DNA from 4 places in the Streptomyces sp. NBC_01465 genome. Region 1 is predicted to be linked to each of the others. Evidence: riboswitches for the same ligand, from Rfam matches in the RefSeq annotation. Region 1 holds a riboswitch; each other region holds the start of a gene.
What was found. Region 1 has a riboswitch for cyclic di-AMP ahead of OG707_RS20765 (M23 family metallopeptidase). Riboswitches for the same ligand answer to the same signal wherever they lie in the genome.
Positions count from the first base shown of each region.

Region 2: linked by a shared signal. The riboswitch ahead of OG707_RS34850 (C40 family peptidase) and the one ahead of OG707_RS20765 (M23 family metallopeptidase) in region 1 are both predicted to bind cyclic di-AMP.
Region 3: linked by a shared signal. The riboswitch ahead of OG707_RS30690 (M23 family metallopeptidase) and the one ahead of OG707_RS20765 (M23 family metallopeptidase) in region 1 are both predicted to bind cyclic di-AMP.
Region 4: linked by a shared signal. The riboswitch ahead of OG707_RS15140 (C40 family peptidase) and the one ahead of OG707_RS20765 (M23 family metallopeptidase) in region 1 are both predicted to bind cyclic di-AMP.

Region 1 is NZ_CP109467.1:4,402,825-4,407,654, forward strand. Features, by position in the region: gene OG707_RS20760 (PP2C family protein-serine/threonine phosphatase) at 1-511, shown strand, start outside; cyclic di-AMP (ydaO/yuaA leader) riboswitch at 736-869, shown strand; gene OG707_RS20765 (M23 family metallopeptidase) at 881-1,927, shown strand; gene OG707_RS20770 (aldo/keto reductase) at 2,045-2,989, shown strand; gene OG707_RS20775 (PrsW family intramembrane metalloprotease) at 2,986-4,314, opposite strand; gene trmB (tRNA (guanosine(46)-N7)-methyltransferase TrmB) at 4,384-4,830, opposite strand, start outside.
Region 2 is NZ_CP109467.1:7,474,301-7,479,130, forward strand. Features, by position in the region: gene OG707_RS34845 (cellulase family glycosylhydrolase) at 1-1,408, shown strand, start outside; gene OG707_RS34850 (C40 family peptidase) at 1,490-2,359, opposite strand; cyclic di-AMP (ydaO/yuaA leader) riboswitch at 2,365-2,518, opposite strand; gene OG707_RS34855 (nuclear transport factor 2 family protein) at 2,662-3,078, opposite strand; gene OG707_RS34860 (PadR family transcriptional regulator) at 3,150-3,725, shown strand; gene fusA (elongation factor G) at 3,765-4,830, opposite strand, start outside.
Region 3 is NZ_CP109467.1:6,512,546-6,517,375, forward strand. Features, by position in the region: gene OG707_RS30680 (M16 family metallopeptidase) at 86-1,426, shown strand; gene OG707_RS30685 (M16 family metallopeptidase) at 1,456-2,823, shown strand; cyclic di-AMP (ydaO/yuaA leader) riboswitch at 3,019-3,177, shown strand; gene OG707_RS30690 (M23 family metallopeptidase) at 3,191-4,006, shown strand; gene OG707_RS30695 (GntR family transcriptional regulator) at 4,199-4,830, shown strand, end outside.
Region 4 is NZ_CP109467.1:3,242,707-3,247,536, forward strand. Features, by position in the region: gene pcrA (DNA helicase PcrA) at 1-932, opposite strand, end outside; cyclic di-AMP (ydaO/yuaA leader) riboswitch at 1,210-1,356, shown strand; gene OG707_RS15140 (C40 family peptidase) at 1,365-2,495, shown strand; gene OG707_RS15145 (hypothetical protein) at 2,506-2,859, opposite strand; gene OG707_RS15150 (C40 family peptidase) at 3,207-4,256, shown strand; gene OG707_RS15155 (alpha/beta hydrolase) at 4,220-4,830, opposite strand, start outside.

The DNA.
Region 1 (4,830 bases):
GCGGGCGCTGGCGCGGGAGGGGAGACGGCGCGACGGGCTCGACGCCTTCGAGGGGTTCACGACGGCGGTGCTCGGGGAGATCCCGCGGGGGCTCGGTGTCGTACGGCTGGTCAACCGCGGGCACCCCGAGCCGCTGATGCTGCACGCCGACGGGGCGCTGGACGCGCTCGCGCCGACCAGCCCCGCACTGCCGCTGGGGATGGCCGAGTTGGGGAGCTGGCCCGACCGCGCCGACACCTGGCCGCTGCCGGCCGGGTCGACGCTGCTGTTCTACACGGACGGGCTTTCGGAGGCGCGGGACAAGGCCGGGGTCTTCTACGACCCGGTCGGGCGGCTGCGCGGGCGGATCTTCCCCGGGCCCGACGCGCTTCTGGACGCGCTCACCGACGACGTACGGCTGCACACGGGGGGCGGGTCGACGGACGACATGGCGCTGCTCGCGGTGGGGCGGCCGGGGGACGGTCAGCCGGAGCGGCGGCTGACCGTGGACATCGTCCGGCACAGTCCGTAATCGAAGGACGACCCAGACAAGCAACTGCATAACATTTGATGCACTGTCAGAAAACAGGGGTTTCGATTGGGACTGGCAAGTCGACATGTTTCAAGGCCTTCTGTCCCGTTAAGTCCAGGCCAAAGGCGTTAACGATCAGTCGGAACGGCTTGGAATCAGGCCCCCGCGTCTATTAACGTTCGATAACGCAGCGCGGTCGTCCCAGCCGTCGCAAGAGACGGCACCGTGCGCATGCGCCGAATTCCGCAAGGGAACCGGGGAACCACCAATTGGGGTGAATCGGGCTGAACCTGGCCCGTAGGAGACCTTCCTGCTCCGAACCCGTCAGCTAACCCGGTAGGCGAGAAGGAAGGAAAGGAGCACGCCTCCGTGGCGTCCAACAACCCTGCCCCTGAAGCCCTTTATGTCCCGAATGACCGTGACGCGTTCGGCTTCGGAGGTGACGGTGGCGGCGAGACCTGGGACGAGTGGAACCCCACCGAGGACTCCGTCCGTCCGGTCCGCGGCAGACACCGTGTCGCCAAGCAGCGCGGCGGACTCGCCCGCAGCTCCACGGTGTTGGGTGTCGGCGTCATCGCGGCAGTCGGCGCCGGCGGCATAGCCAGCGCCGAGGGCAAGGCCCCGGTCTCCATATCCCTGCCCGACCTCCCGGCCTCGGTCACCGACCACCTGCCGGAAGTCATCAAGGCGGACATCGCCCCGGACTCCGCTTCGGGTACGGAAACGAACACCACGCCCCTCTCCACCGCGGGCCTCACCACCAGCTCCTCCGGCCAGGGCACCACGGACGCCGGCGAGACGCTGCGCGCCCGGATCCTGCAGCAGGCCGAGCAGCAGCAGGCCGGCGCGGACGCCGAGGCTCAAGCCGCCGCAGAGAAGGCGGCCGCCGAGAAGGCCGCCGCCGAGGCGAAGAAGAAGCAGGACGCGGCCGCCGCCAAGGAGGCCGCCGCCAAGAAGAAGGCCGCCGAAGAGGCGGCGAAGAAGGCGGAGGCCGAGCGCCTCGCGAAGCTGGCCGCCAGCTACTCGCTGCCCGTCGCCTCGTACACCCTCACCTCGCACTTCGGCGACGCCGGTTCGATGTGGTCCTCCGGCTACCACACGGGTCTGGACTTCGCGGCTCCCACCGGCACCCCGATCAAGGCCGTCCACAGCGGCACGGTCAAGTCGGCGGGCTGGTCCGGCTCGTACGGCTACCGCACCGTGATCGTCCTCGACGACGGTACGGAGCTGTGGTTCTGCCACCAGTCCTCGCTGAACGTCAGCGCCGGGCAGAAGGTCACCACGGGCGACGTCATCGGCCGCGTCGGCGCCACCGGCAACGTCACCGGCCCGCACCTCCACCTCGAGGTCCGGCCGGGCGGCGGCGACCCGATCGACCCGATGGCCTGGCTGCAGGCCCGCGGCATCAACCCCTGATCCCGCACCCCCAAAGACACCGGCAGTCCTGGCGGCAACCCCCCCCCGACGCCAGGGCTGCCGGTTTTGGTGTACCCGGAACGGAATAGGCGGACCGGGGCGGAGGTTGATCAACCCATGACTTCTCTCCGTACGCTCGGATCGTCCGACCTCTCCGTCTTCCCGCTCGCCCTCGGCGGCAACGTCTTCGGCTGGACCGCCGACGAGGCGCAGTCCTTCGCCGTGCTCGACGCGTATGCCGCGGCGGGCGGCAACTTCATCGACACCGCCGATGCGTACTCGGCCTGGGTGCCGGGCAACCAGGGCGGCGAGTCGGAGACCATCATCGGGAAGTGGTTCGCCGAGCGTGCCAACCGCTCCGAGATCGTCCTCGCCACGAAGGTCGGTGCACACCCCGAGCTCAAGGGGCTCTCCGCGGCCACCATCAAGGCAGGGGCCGAGGCCTCGCTGCGGCGGCTCGGCACCGACTACATCGACCTCTACTACACCCACTTCGACGACGAGACCGTCGCGGTCGAGGAGATCATCACCGCGCTCGACGCGCTGGTGAAGGAGGGCAAGGTGCGGGCGATCGCCGCATCGAACATCTCCCCGGCGCGTCTTGAGGCCTCGCTCGCCTTCTCGGAGCGTGAGGGCCTCGCCAAGTACGTCGCGCTGCAGCCGCACTACAACCTGGTCTCCCGCGACACCTACGAGGGCGAGCTCCAGGACACCGCCGCCCGCCACGGACTCGGCGCCGTCCCGTACTTCGCACTCGCCTCGGGCTTCCTCACCGGCAAGTACCGTCCGGGCACTGCTGTGGAAAGCGCCCGGGCCGAGGGCGCCGGCAAGCACCTGGAGAGCGAGCGGGGTCTGAAGGTCCTCGACGCGCTCGACAAGGTCGCCGCCGCGCACGACGCCGAGGTCGCGACCGTCGCGCTGGCCTGGCTCGCCGCACAGCCCACCGTGGCCGCGCCGATCGCCTCCGCGCGCACGGTGGAGCAGCTGCCCGCGCTGACGGCGGTGGCCGAGCTGAAGCTCACCGAGGACGAGGTGGCGTCGCTGACCGAGGCAGCCGCCTAGTACTGCTGGTACGGGTTGTAGCCGCCGTAGTGGAGATACGGCGGCGGCACCTGCACCCTGCCGGTCGCCTGCGCCGCGTACAGCAGCGCAGGCCCGGCTATCTCCTTGCGCTGCCACAGGTGGTGCAGGAGCTCCTGCTCGCGTGCCATGAAGTCCGGGCCCACCGCGCCCCGGTGGGCCCGGTGGCGGAGAAAGGCGAGCGTCGTCGCGAAGGCCTCGTACTCGCTCACCGCACGGGCCGCGGCCTTGCCTCCGTACGTGCGCCCCGCGAACTCCCTGGCCATGGTGCGGGCCCGCATCGAGGAGAGGGCGAGCGGCTCGGCCGGGGTGAGCCAGCCGGCCGCCGCGTACGCCGGGAGCTCGGCGGATATCGTGCGCAGCTCGCGCTGGCGGGTCCAGATCACCAGCCAGGTCAGCAGGCCGAAGACGGGCAGCATGAAGGTGGCGTAGACGATGTAGAAGCCGTAGTCGCCGAAGTGCGTGGAGCCGTTCCATAGAGCGTGCATGCCCATGGCCAGGAGCAGCCCGCAGACCGGGACCGCGTAGCGCTGCAGCCGCCGGTGGCGGGGGGCGAGCGCGGCGATGCCGAAGCCGATGCCGGTCATCACCGTGAAGAGCGGGTGCGCGAAGGGCGCCATCACGATCCGCATGAAGAAGGTCGACGCGGTGACCGAGGCGAAGCCCGAGAAGCCCATCGACTGGTCCTCGCCGAAGGCGCTGCCCAGATAGAGGATGTTCTCGGTGAAGGCGAAGCCGGTCGCGGTCAGACCGGCGAAGACGACGCCGTCGACGATCCCGGTGAAGTGCCGTCTGCGGAAGACGAAGATCAGCATGATGGCCGTCGCCTTGGCGCTCTCCTCGACGATCGGCGCGATCACCGTGGCGCCCAGGGTGTCCGCGCTCGCAGGATCGGCGGTGGCCGTGGCTATCCAGTGCGTCGCGAAGGAGTTCGCGATGATCGCGACCAGCGCGGCCGCGCAGGCCCCCCAGGCGAACGCGAAGAGCAGATTCCGCCAGGGCCCTGGATCGACCCGGTCCAGCCAGCGGAAGGCCGCGATGAGCAGCGGCACGGGCAGCACGGCGAGACCGAGCCCCACCAGAAAGCCCTCGGTGCCGGTCTGCTGCCGTACGAGCGCGAGGATCACCAGGCCGGACAGGGCGAGCAGGATGATCACCACGGACGCGCGGAACGCCTTGCTGCGCCAGAAGTCGCGGCGCGGTGCGTACCGCCAATGGGCGCGCTCCGGCACGGCGTCGAAGAGGGGCCGCTCCTCGTACACCGGGACCACCGGATGCGGCGGCTGGGGCGCGCTGGACTGGTACACCCCATTGACCCTAACGAGGGACACTGACAACTGCGATGCCGTCCGCGCTTTTTCGCGGTTTTACCCGGTCTACCTGCGGCGGAACAGCAGATCGTGCACAACGTGCCCCTTGTCGAGCCCCTGCCCCTCGAAGCGGGTCAGCGGCCGGAACTCGGGCCGCGGCGCGTACCCGCCGTCCGCCTGGGTGTTCTCGAAGTCCGGGTGCGCACCGAGCACCTCGAGCATCTGCTCGGCGTACGGCTCCCAGTCGGTCGCGCAGTGCAGTACGGCCCCGGGCGCGAGCCGCGTCGCGGCCAGGCCGAGGAACTCGGGCTGGATGAGCCGCCGCTTGTGGTGGCGGGCCTTGGGCCACGGATCGGGGAAGTAGACGCGCAGACCGCTCAGTGAGTCCGGCTTCAGCATCTCCCTGAGCAGGATGATCGCGTCACCGTTGGCGACCCGGATGTTGGACAGCCCGTTCTGCTCCGCGAGACGCAGGAGATTGCCCTGGCCCGGGGTGTGGACGTCGGTCGCCAG
Region 2 (4,830 bases), 3.1 Mb from region 1:
CACCTCGCCGCCGAACCCGTTGCCGCAGCCGGCCGACTTCGCGCTCAACGGTGTGCCCTGCACCGGCGCGCCGTCCGAGAACAAGCCGCCCTCGGTCAATCTGACCAGCCCGCAGGACGGCGCCTCGTTCGAGGCCCCGGCCACCATCGGCCTGGCGGCGACTGCAAGCGACGCGGACGGCTCGGTCGGCCGGGTCGAATTCCTGAACGGCAGCACGGTCATCGGCTCGGACACCACCGCTCCGTACGCCTTCGCCTGGACCAACGTCACTCGCGGCAACTACGCGCTGAGCGCGCGCGCCGTCGACGACGACGGCGCGACGACGACCTCCGCCCCTGCCAAGGTGGCCGTCACCGGCCAGGACGCCGGTGGCCCGGCTCCGGCCCTGCACGTCTCGGGCAACCAGCTTCGGACCGCGAGCGGCGCCACGTACCGGCTGCTCGGCGTCAACCGCTCCGGCGGCGAGTACGCCTGCTTCCAGGGCAAGCCGGTGTTCGACGGCCCGGCGGACCAGGCGAGTGTCGACGCGATGAAGGCGTGGAACATCCACGCGGTCCGACTGCCGTTGAACGAGGAGTGCTGGCTGGGTACCGCCGATGTGCCCGCGGACGGCGTCAGCGGCGAGGCGTACCGGCAGGCGGTCAAGGACTACGCGGATCTGCTCGTGGCCAACGGGATCAACCCGATCCTGGATCTGCACTGGACCTACGGACAGTACGGCGGTCCGGGCGCCGGCTGCGCGGACGCCAAGGCGACCTGCCAGAAGCCGATGCCGGACGCACAGTACACACCGGCCTTCTGGACCCAGGTGGCCCAGATGTTCAAGGGCAACGACGCGGTCGTCTTCGACCTGTTCAACGAGCCCTACCCGGACGCCGCGAACAACTGGTCGGATGCCACTGAGGCTTGGACCTGCCTGCGCGACGGCGGCACCTGCACGGGTATTGACTACAAGGTCGCCGGGATGCAGACCCTCCTCAACGCGGTACGGGACACCGGCGCCACCAATGTGGTCATGACCGGCGGCCTGACCTGGACCAACGACCTCACCCAGTGGCTGACCTACAAGCCGGTCGACCCGGCCGGCAACCTGATGGCTTCATGGCACTCGTACAACTTCAACGCCTGCGTGACGGCGGCCTGTTGGGACAGTCAGATCGGCGCGGTTGCGGCCCAGGTGCCGGTCACGGCCGGCGAGGTCGGCCAGAACACCTGCGCCCACGACTATCTCGACCAGGTGACGGACTGGGCGGACAGCAAGGGTGTCGGCTACCTGGCCTGGACGTGGAATCCGTGGGGGGTGTGCGCCGGCAGCGGCAATGACCTGATCGCCGACTGGAACGGCACGCCCACCAGCACGTACGGCGAGGCGTACAAGGCGCACTTGCTCACGCAGAATCCGACCTGACCTGACCTGACGCGGCGCGCGAAAACGGCCTGCCGGACCCCTCGGGGCCCGGCAGGCCGTTCGCTTTCGAGCGCTGGAGACTCAGCCGATGCGGCCGGCGAAGTCCGGGGTGTAGTTGGAGATCGTGTCGTAGATGACGCCGGAGCTCGGGTTGGCGGCCTGCACGAACTTGCCGTCGCCGATGTAGATGCCCACGTGGTAGACACCGGCGTCGGTGCCGTCCGAGGACCAGAACAGCAGGTCGCCCGCCTGCAGCGAGTCGAGCGAGACGTGCGTGCTGGCCGCGGCCTGGTCGTTGGCCACGCGCGGGATCGAGATGCCGGCCTTGGCGAGCGCGGCCTGGGTCAGGCCGGAGCAGTCCCAGCCGGAGGTGTCGGAGCCGCCGTAGACGTACGGGGTGCCGATTTGCGACTCGGCGTAGGCGGTCGCGGCGGCCATGGTGCCGGACGCGGTGGTGCTGCTGGAGCTCGACGTGGTCGAGGTGGAGGTCGAGGCCGACGAGGCGGACGAGGAGCTCGACGAAGTCGAAGCGCTGTCCGACGACGTCGAGGAGCTCGTGTCGGAGGAGGAGCTGCTGCTGGTGGCGGTTCCGGTGAGCTTCAGCACCTGGCCGGGGTAGATGTGGTCGGCGCCGTCGGTCAGTTCGGACTTGTTGAGCTCGTAGAGCTTCTCCCAGCCGCCGCTGACGTTCTTCTTCTTGGCGATGCCGGAGAGCCAGTCGCCCGCCGCGACGGTGTACGTCCCGGCGCTCTTGGCGGAGCTCGTGGAGGTGGCGGTCGCCTGGGTCGCGGACGCGGAGGCGGTCGTGGCCTGCGCCGGGGCGGCGGACGCGGTGGTCGCGGAGACCAGCGGGATGGCCAGGCCGACCCCGGCGAGGCTCATTCCGGCGACCAGGCGGTGGACGCGGGTGCGGCGGGGCCTGCGTGCGGTCACGTCATTCGTGGGCAGCATGAATCTGCGTTCCTCTCCCACGCCTGCGAGGTGAGCTGTCGGATTCGGGCTGGAGCTGCCCGGCCGTGCGCTGCACGGCTTCACCCCTAGCCGCGATCGCTGGATCGCGGCGACTTACCTGGGTCCCCCGCTCCTGCCGTGGTGCGGTGCGTTGATGTCCTGACCTCTCCGGCGGCAGGACTCGGCGTTCCGGAGAGATTGGTTCCGCTTGAGTGCGGAGGTTGCACGCTAAACAGGTCGTGAGGAAATGCGCAAACCCCAATGGAATTGCTCACATTGACCGCGAGCGGCCCACAGATTGCTCACAGCTGGGTGTGCATGGGCGGATTGTCCCCGGTGGCTTCGCGGGCGATCTGCTCGAACTGGGCGCCCATCGCGGCGGAGAGCGCCTGGGCTGCCGACAGGGGGCGGACCATGACCGTGAAGTCGTCGATGAGGCCGTCCTCGTCCAGGTGGAGGAAGTCGCAGCCGGTGATCGCGCGGTCGCCCACGCGGGCCTCGAAGACCAGGGCGTGGTCGCGGCCGTCTGTGCTGTTGATCTCCTTCACGTAATGGAAGTCCTCGAAGACCCGGGTGACGCCGCGCAGGATCGCCGCCGTCATGGCCTTGCCGGGGTACGGCTTGAAGGCGACCGGGCTGGTGAAGACCACGTCCTCGGCCAGGAGCGCCTCGATCGCGGTGTGGTCGCCCGCTTCTACGGCCGTGCGGAAGGGGAGCATGCTCGTCACCTCATGGTCAATTTGTTGAATAGGTGCGAGTAACAGTAATCGCATCGATGTAGCGTGTCCATATGTCCCTGAAGTACGCGGTGCTCGGCGCACTCCTGGAAGGCGAGGCGTCCGGCTACGACCTCGCGAAGATCTTCGACGTCTCCGTGTCGAACTTCTGGGCGGCGACGCCCCAGCAGCTCTACCGAGAACTGGAGCGCCTGGCCGCCGACGGGCTCATCGAGGCGCGGGTCGTGCCGCAGGAGCGCCGGCCGAACAAGCGGATGTTCACGCTGTCCGCGACCGGCAGGGCGGATCTCGCCGCCTTCACCGCGAAGGAGCCCCGGCCCACCGCCGCCCGCGACGAGCTGATGGTGAAGGTGCAGGCCCTGGACGTCGGCGACGTCGACGCCGTGCGCGGTCACATCGAGGAGCGCATCGGCTGGGCGCAGGGCAAGCTCGCCCGCTACGAGCGCGTACGGCAGCACCTCCTCGGCGAGTTGAGCGAGGAGGAGTTCCTGCGCGACAGCGACCGGATCGGGCCCTATCTGACGCTGATGCGCGGCATGTTCTTCGAGGAGGAGAACCTGCGCTGGGGGCGCCGGGCCCTGGAGATCCTGGACCGGCGCACCGCAGCGCGACGCGGACAGCTGCCGTGATCCGCGAGGTCCGCGGATCACGGCAGCACCTGGCCCGGGCTAGCCGGCCTTCACTCCGTCCGGTACGGGTGCGTAACCCGTCGGACGGGTGGTGAAGGTTCCGCGGCCCTGGGTACGGCTGCGGAGCCGGGACGCGTAGCCGAACAGTTCGGCCAGCGGGACCGTGGCCGTGACCACCGCCGTCGCACCCCTCACCGTCGAGCCCGACACCCTGCCGCGCCGGGCCGCGAGATCGCCGAGCACCGAGCCCACGGCGTCCTCGGGCACGGTCACCGTGACCTCGGCGACCGGCTCCAGGAGCGCCATCGCCGCAGACCGCAGCGCCTCGCGGAGCGCGAGGCGGCCCGCCGTACGGAACGCCAGGTCGGAGGAGTCCTTGGCGTGGGTCGCACCGTCCGTCAGGACGACCCGCACCCCCGTCACCGGATGCCCGCCGAGCGGACCCGCGGTCAGCGCGTCACGGCAGCCGGACTCCACCGCGCGCACGAACTCGCGCGGCACCCTGCCCCCGGTCACCGTCGACTCGAAGGTGAAGTGCCCGGCGTCGTACGGCAGGACGTCGAGGACGATCTGGGCGAACTGGCCCGCCCCGCCGTCCTGTTTGACGTGCCGGAAGGTCAGGTCCGACACGCCCCGTACGACCGTCTCCCGGTACGACACCCGCGGCCGGCCCACCGTCACGTCCAGCGTGTGGGCGCGACGGAGCTTCTCCACCGCGACTTCGAGGTGGAGTTCACCCATGCCCGAGAGCAGGGTCTGGCCGGTCTCCGGATCGGTCCGCGCGCGCAGCGACGGGTCCTCCTCGGTGAGGCGGGCCAGCGCGTCGGCGAGCCGGCCGGTGTCCGTGCCGCGTACCGCCTCGACCGCGACCGAGACGACCGGATCGGGTACGACCGGAGGCTCCAGGAGCAGCGGAGCATCCGGTGCGCACAGGGTCGCCCCCGAGCGCGCGGCCTTCACCCCGGCCACGGCGACGATGTCCCCGGCCACCGCCAGCTCCGCCTCCGCGTGCCGGTCGGCCTGCACCCGTACGATCCGCCCGATGCGCTCGGTACGGCCCGCGCCCGTGTCCAGCACGAGGTCCCCCTTCCTGATCGTTCCCGTG
Region 3 (4,830 bases), 2.1 Mb from region 1:
ACCCGGGAACTTAGCGCGCTGTCGGTGCGCTTGCATACAGTGGCAGGACTTCGCTTTTCTCTTTACCGCGATCGAAGGGACGTACATGCCCATGGGTCACACGGCCACCGCCGAGGCCTCCTCCGGCGGCCTGACAGCAACGGAACACAGGCTGGCCAATGGCCTGCGCGTGGTGCTCTCCGAGGACCACCTGACCCCGGTCGCCGCAGTCTGCCTCTGGTACGACGTCGGTTCGCGCCACGAGGTCAAGGGCCGTACGGGCCTGGCTCACCTCTTCGAGCACCTGATGTTCCAGGGCTCCGGACAGGTGAAGGGCAACGGTCACTTCGAGCTGGTGCAGGGAGCCGGCGGATCGCTCAACGGAACCACCAGCTTCGAGCGCACCAACTACTTCGAGACGATGCCCACCCACCAGCTGGAGCTCGCGCTCTGGCTGGAGGCGGACCGGATGGGCTCGCTGCTCGCCGCCCTCGACGAGGAGTCGATGGAGAACCAGCGCGACGTCGTCAAGAACGAGCGCCGGCAGCGGTACGACAACGTGCCCTACGGCACCGCGTTCGAGAAGCTGACCGGCCTCTCCTACCCGGAGGGGCACCCGTACCACCACACGCCGATCGGCTCGATGGCCGACCTCGACGCAGCGACCCTCGAGGACGCGCGCGCCTTCTTCCGTACGTACTACGCGCCCAACAACGCGGTGCTCTCGGTCGTCGGTGACATCGACCCGGCGCAGACCCTCGCCTGGGTCGAGAAGTACTTCGGCACGATCCCCGCGCACGACGGCAAGCAGCCGCCGCGCGACGGCTCGCTCCCGGAGACCATCGGCGAGCAGCTGCGCGAAGAGGTCCACGAGGAGGTTCCGTCGCGCGCGCTGATGGCCGCCTACCGCCTCCCGCAGGACGGCACCCGCGAGTGCGACGCGGCCGACATCGCCCTCACGATCCTCGGCGGCGGCGAGTCCTCCCTGCTGCACAACCGTCTCGTACGGCGCGACCAGACGGCCGTCGCGGCCGGCTTCGGCCTGCTCCGGCTGGCCGGTGCCCCCTCGCTCGGCTGGCTGGACGTCAAGACGTCGGGCGGTGTCGAGGTCCCGCAGATCGAGGCGGCCGTCGACGAGGAGCTCGCCCGGTTCGCCGAGCAGGGCCCCACGGCCGAGGAGATGGAGCGCGCCCAGGCCCAGTTGGAGCGCGAGTGGCTGGACCGGCTCGGCACCGTGGCGGGGCGCGCCGACGAACTGTGCAGGTACGCCGTCCTGTTCGGCGACCCGCAGCTCGCGCTGACCGCCGTGCAGCGGGTCCTCGACGTCACGGCCGAGGAGGTGCAGGCGGTCGCCAAGGCGCGTCTGCGCCCCGACAACCGTGCGGTCCTCGTGTACGAGCCGACCACCGCCGCCGATGCGACCGAAGAAGAGGGGGCGGACCAGTGACGGAGACCACCGACACCGCTGCCGTGAGCATGACGTACCACCCGCAGCCCCAGCCGGGCACCGCAACGCCCTGGGCGTTCCCGGCCCCCGGGCGTTCCACGCTCCCCAACGGTCTGACGGTGCTGCGCTGTCACCGTCCGGGCCAGCAGGTGGTCGCCGTCGAGGTCAACCTCGACGCCCCCCTGGACGCCGAGCCCGAGGGCCTCGACGGGATCGCCACGATCATGTCGCGCGCCTTCAACGAGGGCACCGACAAGCACACCGCCGAGGAGTTCGCGGCCGAACTGGAGCGCTGCGGCGCCACCATGGACGCCCACGCGGACCACCCGGGCATCCGGGTCTCCCTGGAGGTCCCCGTCTCCCGGCTGCCGAAGGGGCTCGGCCTGCTCGCCGAGGCACTGCGCGCACCGGCCTTCGCCGACGGCGAGATCAGCCGGCTCGTACGCAACCGCCTCGACGAGATCCCGCACGAGCAGGCCAACCCGGGCCGCCGCGCCGCCAAGCAGCTCTCCAAGGAGCTCTTCCCGGCGACCCTGCGCATGTCGCGCCCCCGCCAGGGCACCGAGGAGACGGTGTCGAACATCGACGCCGCCGGGGTCCGCGCCTTCTACGACGCCCATGTGCGCCCCGCCACGACCACGGCCGTGGTCGTCGGTGACCTCACCGGCGTCGACCTGGACGCGCTGCTCGCCGAGACCCTCGGCGACTGGACCGGCAACACCGCGGCCCCGCGCCCGGCCCCGCCGATCACCGCCGACGACACGGGCCGCGTGATCGTCGTGGACCGCCCCGGCGCCGTACAGACCCAGCTGCTGATCGGCCGGATCGGCGCCGACCGGCACGACCGCGTCTGGCCCGCCCAGGTGCTCGGTACGTACTGCCTCGGCGGCACCCTCACCTCGCGTCTGGACCGCGTCCTGCGCGAGGAGAAGGGCTACACCTACGGCGTCCGGGCCTTCGGCCAGGTGATGCGCTCCGCCGCCGACGGCAGCGGCGCCGCGATGCTCGCCATCAGCGGCTCGGTGGACACGGAGTCCACTGGACCGGCGCTGGAGGACCTCTGGAAGGTGCTGCGCACGCTCGCCGCCGAGGGGCTCACCGACGCGGAGCGCGAGACCGCCGTACAGAACCTGGTGGGTGTCGCCCCGCTGAAGTTCGAGACGGCGGCGGCGGTCGCGGGCACGCTCGCCGACCAGGTCGAGCAGCACCTTCCCGACGACTTCCAGGCGCAGTTGTACGCGCGGCTGGCGGAGACCGGGACGGTCGAGGCCACGGCCGCGGTCGTCAACGCCTTCCCCGAGGACCGCCTCGTCACGGTCCTGGTCGGGGACGCGGCGAAGATCGCGGAGCCCGTCAGGCAGCTGGGCATCGGCGAAGTGACCGTCGTCACGGGCTGATTGACGGACAGGGGCAAAAGGGACCTCGGCGGCCGGGCGGCCGCCGAGGTTCTCCCTTTTGTCCGGTTTGTTCTGTGGTTGCCTGGATGTCCTGTGGCGTGCGCTACAAAACAAGCTGTCTGTTTGGTTCCGGTAAGCGGGAGCGTTTAGCGTCGATTTCGCTGTTCGTCGTACGTAAGCCGCATCCGCGGCCCCGGACAGTGATCGCCGAGTCCCCGTCAGGCGCGAGCCTGGGGAGCCGGGGACCCACTCAGTCCCTGGGGTGAATCGGGCCCAGCCGCAAGGCGCACGCCCGTAGGAGACCTTCCTGCTCCGAACCCGTCAGCTAACCCGGTAGGCGAGAAGGAAGGAAAGGACCAGCCCCTTCATGGCGTTCGCCCGCCCTACCGGTAAGCACCGTGCCCCGAACCGTCTGACGCGCAGGACCGCGACCTTCGCCGGTGCCGCCGCCCTCGCCACGACCGGCGTCGTCGGAACCCTGGCCGCCCCGGCCATGGCCGCCGAAGCCGCGGCCCCCGCCGTGGACACCACCGGCCTCACCCAGACCATCGTGATCGGCGACTCCCTCGCCGCGCACGTCGACGCCCAGGCCGCCGCGCAGAAGCACGAGGCCGCCACGGCCAAGGCCGCCGCGAAGGCCAAGGCGGAAGCCAAGGCGAAGGCCGAGGCCAAGGCCAAGAAGGCACGCGAAGCCAAGGCGAAGGCCGAGGCCAAGGCGAAGCAGGAGCGCGAGGCCAAGGAGCGCGCCGCCCGCGAGGCCGAGCGCAAGCGCCTGAACGCCTACGTCGCGCCCATAACGGGCTCCTACGTCTCCACCGGCTACAAGACCGGCGGCAGCCTCTGGTCCTCCGGCAGCCACACCGGCATCGACTTCCACGCCGCGTCGGGCACCTCGGTCCACGCCGTCGGCGCCGGCACCGTCGTCGAGGCCGGCTGGGGCGGCGCGTACGGCAACAACGTCGTCATCAAGATGAACGACGGCACGTACACGCAGTACGGCCACCTCTCGTCCATCGGCGTCTCGGTCGGCTCCGCCGTCACCTCCGGCCAGCAGATAGGCCTCTCCGGCGCCACCGGCAACGTCACCGGCCCGCACCTGCACTTCGAGGCCCGTACGACCGCCGAGTACGGCTCGGACATCGACCCGGTCGCGTACCTGCGCTCGCACGGCGTGAACGTCTGACAGCTGCTCCACCCGTAGCACCACCGAGAAGGCCCCGGCGCATCAGCGCCGGGGCCTTCCGCGTACGGTTCCGTGGCCAAAAGATATCCATGATTAACCGGCCGCCATCGGAAATTCACGTCCGCTGCAATAGAGTCGCCGAACAGGCGTCGATCGACCGCGTTTCGCGGGGATTAAGGCGGAGGTTCGGTGATGCGCATTCCGGCGCACTCGGTATGCACGGCGATCCGTGACGACATCGTCTCCGGTGTCTTCGAGCGCGGCAGCCGGCTCACCGAGGAGGTCCTGGCCCGCCGGTACGGCGTCTCGCGCGTACCGGTGCGCGAAGCACTGCGGACCCTGGAGTCCGAGGGCTTCGTGCTCACCCGCCGCCATGCCGGCGCCTGCGTCGCCGAGCCCACCGAGCAGGAGGCGGCCGATCTTCTGGAGATGCGGCTGCTGCTGGAGCCGATGGGCGCGGCCCGGGCAGCTCAGCGACGTACCGAAGCCCACCTCAAAGTCCTGCGCGGCCTGGTCAGGCTGGGGCAGGAGCGGGCCAGGCGGGGGCAGGGCGAGGACCTGCGCTCGCTCGGCGGCTGGTTCCACGAGACCCTCTCCCAGGCCTCGGGCAGTCCGCCGCTGACCGCGCTGCTCACCCAGCTGCGGCACAAGATCGCCTGGATGTACGCCGTCGAGCAGCCCGTGCGTCCTGTCGACTCGTGGGCCGAGCACGGTGCGATCGTCGACGCCGTGGCACGCGGCGACGCGGAGCGGGCCAGGGCGCTGACCGTGCAGCACGCGGAGCGCGTGAGCTCCGCGCACCGGCTGCGCCGCCCCGACGCAAT
Region 4 (4,830 bases), 1.2 Mb from region 1:
GCGTCACCGACGACGCACAGCTCGGCGGGGGCGGGACCGGACCCCACCAGCTCCTTGACCAGCGTGTACTGGGCGTGGTTGGTGTCCTGGTACTCGTCGACGAGTACGTGCCTGAACCGCAGCCGGTAGTGCTCGGCGACATCCGGGAACGCCTGGAGCAGGTGCACCGTGGTCATGATGATGTCGTCGAAGTCCAGGGCGTTGGCCTCGCGCAGCCGCGCCTGGTACATCCGGTACGCCTCGGCGAGCGTCTTCTCGAAGCCGTCGGCGGCCGTCCCCGCGAAGGTCTCCTCGTCGATGAGCTCGTTCTTGAGGTTGGAGATCTTGGCGCTGAAGGACTTGGGCGGGAACCGCTTGGGGTCCAGGTCCAGATCGCGGCAGACCAGGGCCATCAGCCGCTTGGAGTCGGCGGCATCGTAGATCGAGAAGGACGACGTGAAACCGAGCTTCTTCGACTCGCGGCGCAGGATGCGGACGCAGGCGCTGTGGAAGGTCAGCACCCACATGGCGCCTGCGCGCGGGCCGATGAGCCCTTCCACGCGCTCCTTCATCTCACCAGCGGCCTTGTTGGTGAAGGTGATCGCGAGGATCTGGCCGGGGTGGACGCCACGGGCGCCCAGCAGATGCCCGATGCGGTGCGTCAGCACGCGGGTCTTGCCGGAGCCGGCGCCGGCCACGATGAGCAGCGGGGACCCCGAGTGCACGACGGCGGCGCGCTGCTCGGTGTTCAGGCCGTCCAGGAGCGCGGCGGGGTCCACGGCGGGGCGGGGGGCGCCGTCGCGGTAGTACGCGTCGCGGGGCGGCCCGTCGAAGGCTCCGCCGAAGAGGTCGGCGGGGACCTCCTCCTCCGGAGCGTGCTCCTCGGGGGGCGGGGGCGCGTCCTCGGTGGGCTGGAGGTTCGCCAGGAAGCTGTCGTCAAAGAGGCTGCTCATCGTCTACCGAGTCTAGGCCGCACGACTGACAGTCCGGGCAGGGATCGGCAGCGAGGGCCCCGTAGACGGGAACCGCACCACCCCCATCACGTTCCGTTACCGACCGCACCGGTGCGTACACCTGACGCGTGCCTTTACGTCCGGTCCCGAGAGGTCACGAAAATGTATCGGGCATATCGAACATCAGGCTTCCCACCCGCCCCAGGGGTTGGCTACCGTGCTCCGTCAGGTGGCCGTGCCCCCACCGGCGACCCGCGCCGGAGCGCGCCGCCGCGCCGAGTCCGCTCTGCCGTACGGCAGTTGGAGCCGGGGACCCACCAAGCACCACCGGGGTGAATCGGTCCGTACCCCCCAGGACCGTAGGGCGGCCTTCCGACAGCCCGAACCCGACAGCTAACCCGGTAGGCGGTCCACGGAAGGAACACGCCTGCCTTGGCAGACCACCGCAAGCCGCGTACCCGAATACGGGCCACGGCTCCCGCAGTCGGCATCACCACCGCCGCCCTCGCCTCCGTCTCGCTGCTCGCACAGAGCGCGCAGGCCGCGCCCGTGCAGCCGAAGCCGAGCATCGAGGACGTACAGAAGAAGGTCGACGACCTGTACCGGCAGGCCGGCACCGAGACGCAGAGGTACGACGCCGCGAAGGAGTCCACCGCTCAGCAGCGCAAGAAGGTCGACCGGCTCCTGGACGCCGTCGCCCAGCGCACCCAGCAGCTGAACGACTCGCGGCGCGAGCTGGGGCAGTACGCGGCCGCGCAGTACCGGGGCGGCAATCTCGCCTCCACCGCGACGATGCTCCTGGCCAGCGACCCGCAGTCGTACTTCGACCAGAACCAGCTGATGAAGCAGTTGTCGGCGCAGCAGACGCACGCGGTCGACGACTACACCAAGCAGCAGAAGGCGGCGGCGAAGGAACGGGCCGAGGCGACCGAGCAGTTGGAGACGCTCACCACGTCGCAGGCCGATCTGAAGGCGACCAAACAGCAGGTGCAGTCGAAGCTCGCCGAGACGCGCGAGCTGCTCTCGAAGCTGACGGCCGAGGAGAAGGCGCGGCTGGCGGCACTGGAGAAGGCGCGACAGGAGGCGGCGGCGAAGAAGGCCGCCGACCTGGCGGCCAAGCAGGCCGCGGCGGAGAAGGCGGCGAAGGCGGAGGCCGCGAAGAAGGAAGCCAGTTCGGGCTCGTCCTCCTCTTCCTCGTCCTCCAGCTCGTACGCGGCGAAGGCCGCCAAGGTCCTCGATTTCGCCCGCGCGCAGATGGGCAAGCCGTACGTCTGGGGCGCGACGGGCCCCAGCTCCTACGACTGCTCGGGCCTCACCCAGGCCGCCTGGAAGGCCGCCGGCATCGACCTGCCGCGCACCACCTGGGACCAGGTGAAGGTCGGCACGCGCGTCGCGACGGCGGATCTGCAACCCGGTGACCTGGTCTTCTTCTACGACGACATCAGCCATGTCGGGATCTACATCGGCGGCGGCAAGATGATCCACGCGCCGCACACGGGCGCGAACGTCCGCGAGGAGTCGATCTACTACATGCCGATCTACGGCTCGGTGCGCCCCGCGTAGCTCAAGCTCCTCAGGTCCACAGCACCGCGATGAAGATGTTGGCCACGGTCAGGCCGCCGACCGCACCGAACAGCCCCTTCTCGACCTTCTCCTCGTCACGCTTGACGTAGACCAGGCCGAGAATGACGATCAGGATCGCCAGCTTGACGCCGATCTTGATGTTGTTGACGGTGTGGTCGTCGGCCTGGTTGAGCCCGACCAGCGCGACCCCCGTGACCAGCATCGTCAGCGCACCGTGCAGCATCGCGGGCACGAAGCGCGCCGTGCCCGCGCCCATCGCCTTCATCTGGGTCAGGAATCCGCCGAGCAGCGAGGCGATGCCGATGATGTGCAGGCCCACGAAGACATTGATCAGTACGTCCATGGCCCCGACCCTAGCCACCCCTTAGCACCACCTTTCACTCAGGTCGTGCACATCCACCGCTTCGGTCACAGAGCCCCGGAATCCAAAGAGACGCCCCCACCCCACCGGTCACAGACGCTCACGCACTGACCAAAATGAACCACTTCCAGTCACTCCATCACTTTCGCGCAACCATCAGGTTTAGCGTCCTTCTCCAGGTGACCGGCTCCCCACCGCCGTCCCGTCCGCTGGATCGGACGACTGTCGGTCACCACCGCCGAAAGAACCGGCGGCGGCCCGCTCCCCCTGTGCGGGCCGCCGCCGGACGCACGTAACGGACGTCATACGGAAGGACGTGACCCGCCCCCGTGGCCGCTCACCGAAAGCCCAAGCAGCGCCCGCTCTCCGGCCCCGCCGCCCGAACGGCGGCCACCCTCGCGATCGCCACCGCGGCCTCCGCCACCGCCTTCGAAGGCATCGGGCACGCGGAGCCGAACCTCACCCCCGCGCAGGTCAAGGCCAAGGTCGACAAGCTCTACCAGGAGGCGGAGGTCGCCACCGAGGCGTACAACGGCGCCAAGCAGAAGACGCAGACCACCCGCAAGGCCATCTCCGCGCTGCAGGACGAGGCCGCCCGCAAGACCGAGACCCTCAACGCCGCCCGGCGCCAGATCGGGCAGAGCGCGGCCGCCCAGTACCGCACCGGGGGCATCGACCCGACCGTGCAGGTGCTGCTCTCCTCGGACCCCTCGCAGTTCCTCGACCGGGCCTCGCTGGTCGACCAGGTGGGCGCACGCCAGTCCGCCGACATCGACGACATCCAGCACCAGATCGGCCAGATCGACCAGCTGCGCTCCACGGCCGACGACCGGCTCACACAACTCCGCGCCGACCAGGCCGAGTTGAAGAAGAACAAGGCAGAGGTCCAGGCCAAGATCCGCGACGCCCAGGCGCTCCTCGCCCGCCTCAGCGCCCCCGAGCGCGCCAGCTACGAGAGCGGCGACACGGCCGCTGCCCCCGCCGCGGCCGCCAGCCGCTCGGTGGCCCGCTCCTCGGCCGTGGCCCCCAACTCCCGTGCGGCGCAGGCGGTTTCGTTCGCGTACTCAGCTCTCGGCAGCCCCTACGTCTGGGGCGCGACAGGCCCCAACGCCTTCGACTGCTCGGGGCTCACGCAGGCCGCGTACCGCTCGGCGGGCGTCTCGCTCCCCCGCACCACGTACACGCAGATCAACGCCGGGCAGCGCGTCAGCCAGTCCGAACTGGCCCCCGGCGACCTGGTGTTCTTCTACTCGGGCATCAGCCACGTTGGCCTGTACGTGGGCGGCGGCCAGATGATCCACGCCCCGCACCCCGGCGCCCCGGTCCGCCTCGCCCCCATCGATCAGATGCCCTTCGCGGGCGCGGTCCGCCCCGGGTAGGGCGCGAGTTCCGAGGTCAGCCACTCGAAGACCCCGACCACCTGCCGCCTCCACAGCCCGGTGGTGTGCGGTCCGGTGACGGCGACCACCTGCACGCTCGTCGGGGACTTGGCCGCCCGCTGCAGTGCGAGCCCGTCCAGATACCCGTCGTGCCGTCCGCCCGAGAGGAACAGGGCGACGCGCGGCGGGGTCTTGGCGTGCTTCATGATCCACAGCGGGTTGTTCACCTGCCGCAGGTGCGGGTCCTTGGCCGTGATGGATACATGCTCCGCCCCCGGATCGTTGTAGCCGGAGAGCCCGACCCCCGCGTGGTACCGGTCGGGGTGCGCCAGCGCCAGCTTCACCGCGCAGTGGGCACCGGCCGAATACCCGGCCACCGCCCACCCCTTGGCGCCGCTCGCCGCCCGGAAGTTGTCGGTCACCGCCTTCCGTACGTCCACACTCAGCCAGGACTCGGCGTTGACGACGCCCGGCACATTGGCGCACCCGGTGTCCTGCCGGTTGAGCAGATTGGTCCGCGGCTCCACGAGGATGAACGGCGCGATCTCCCCGCGCTTCATGCGCGGCGCCAGCT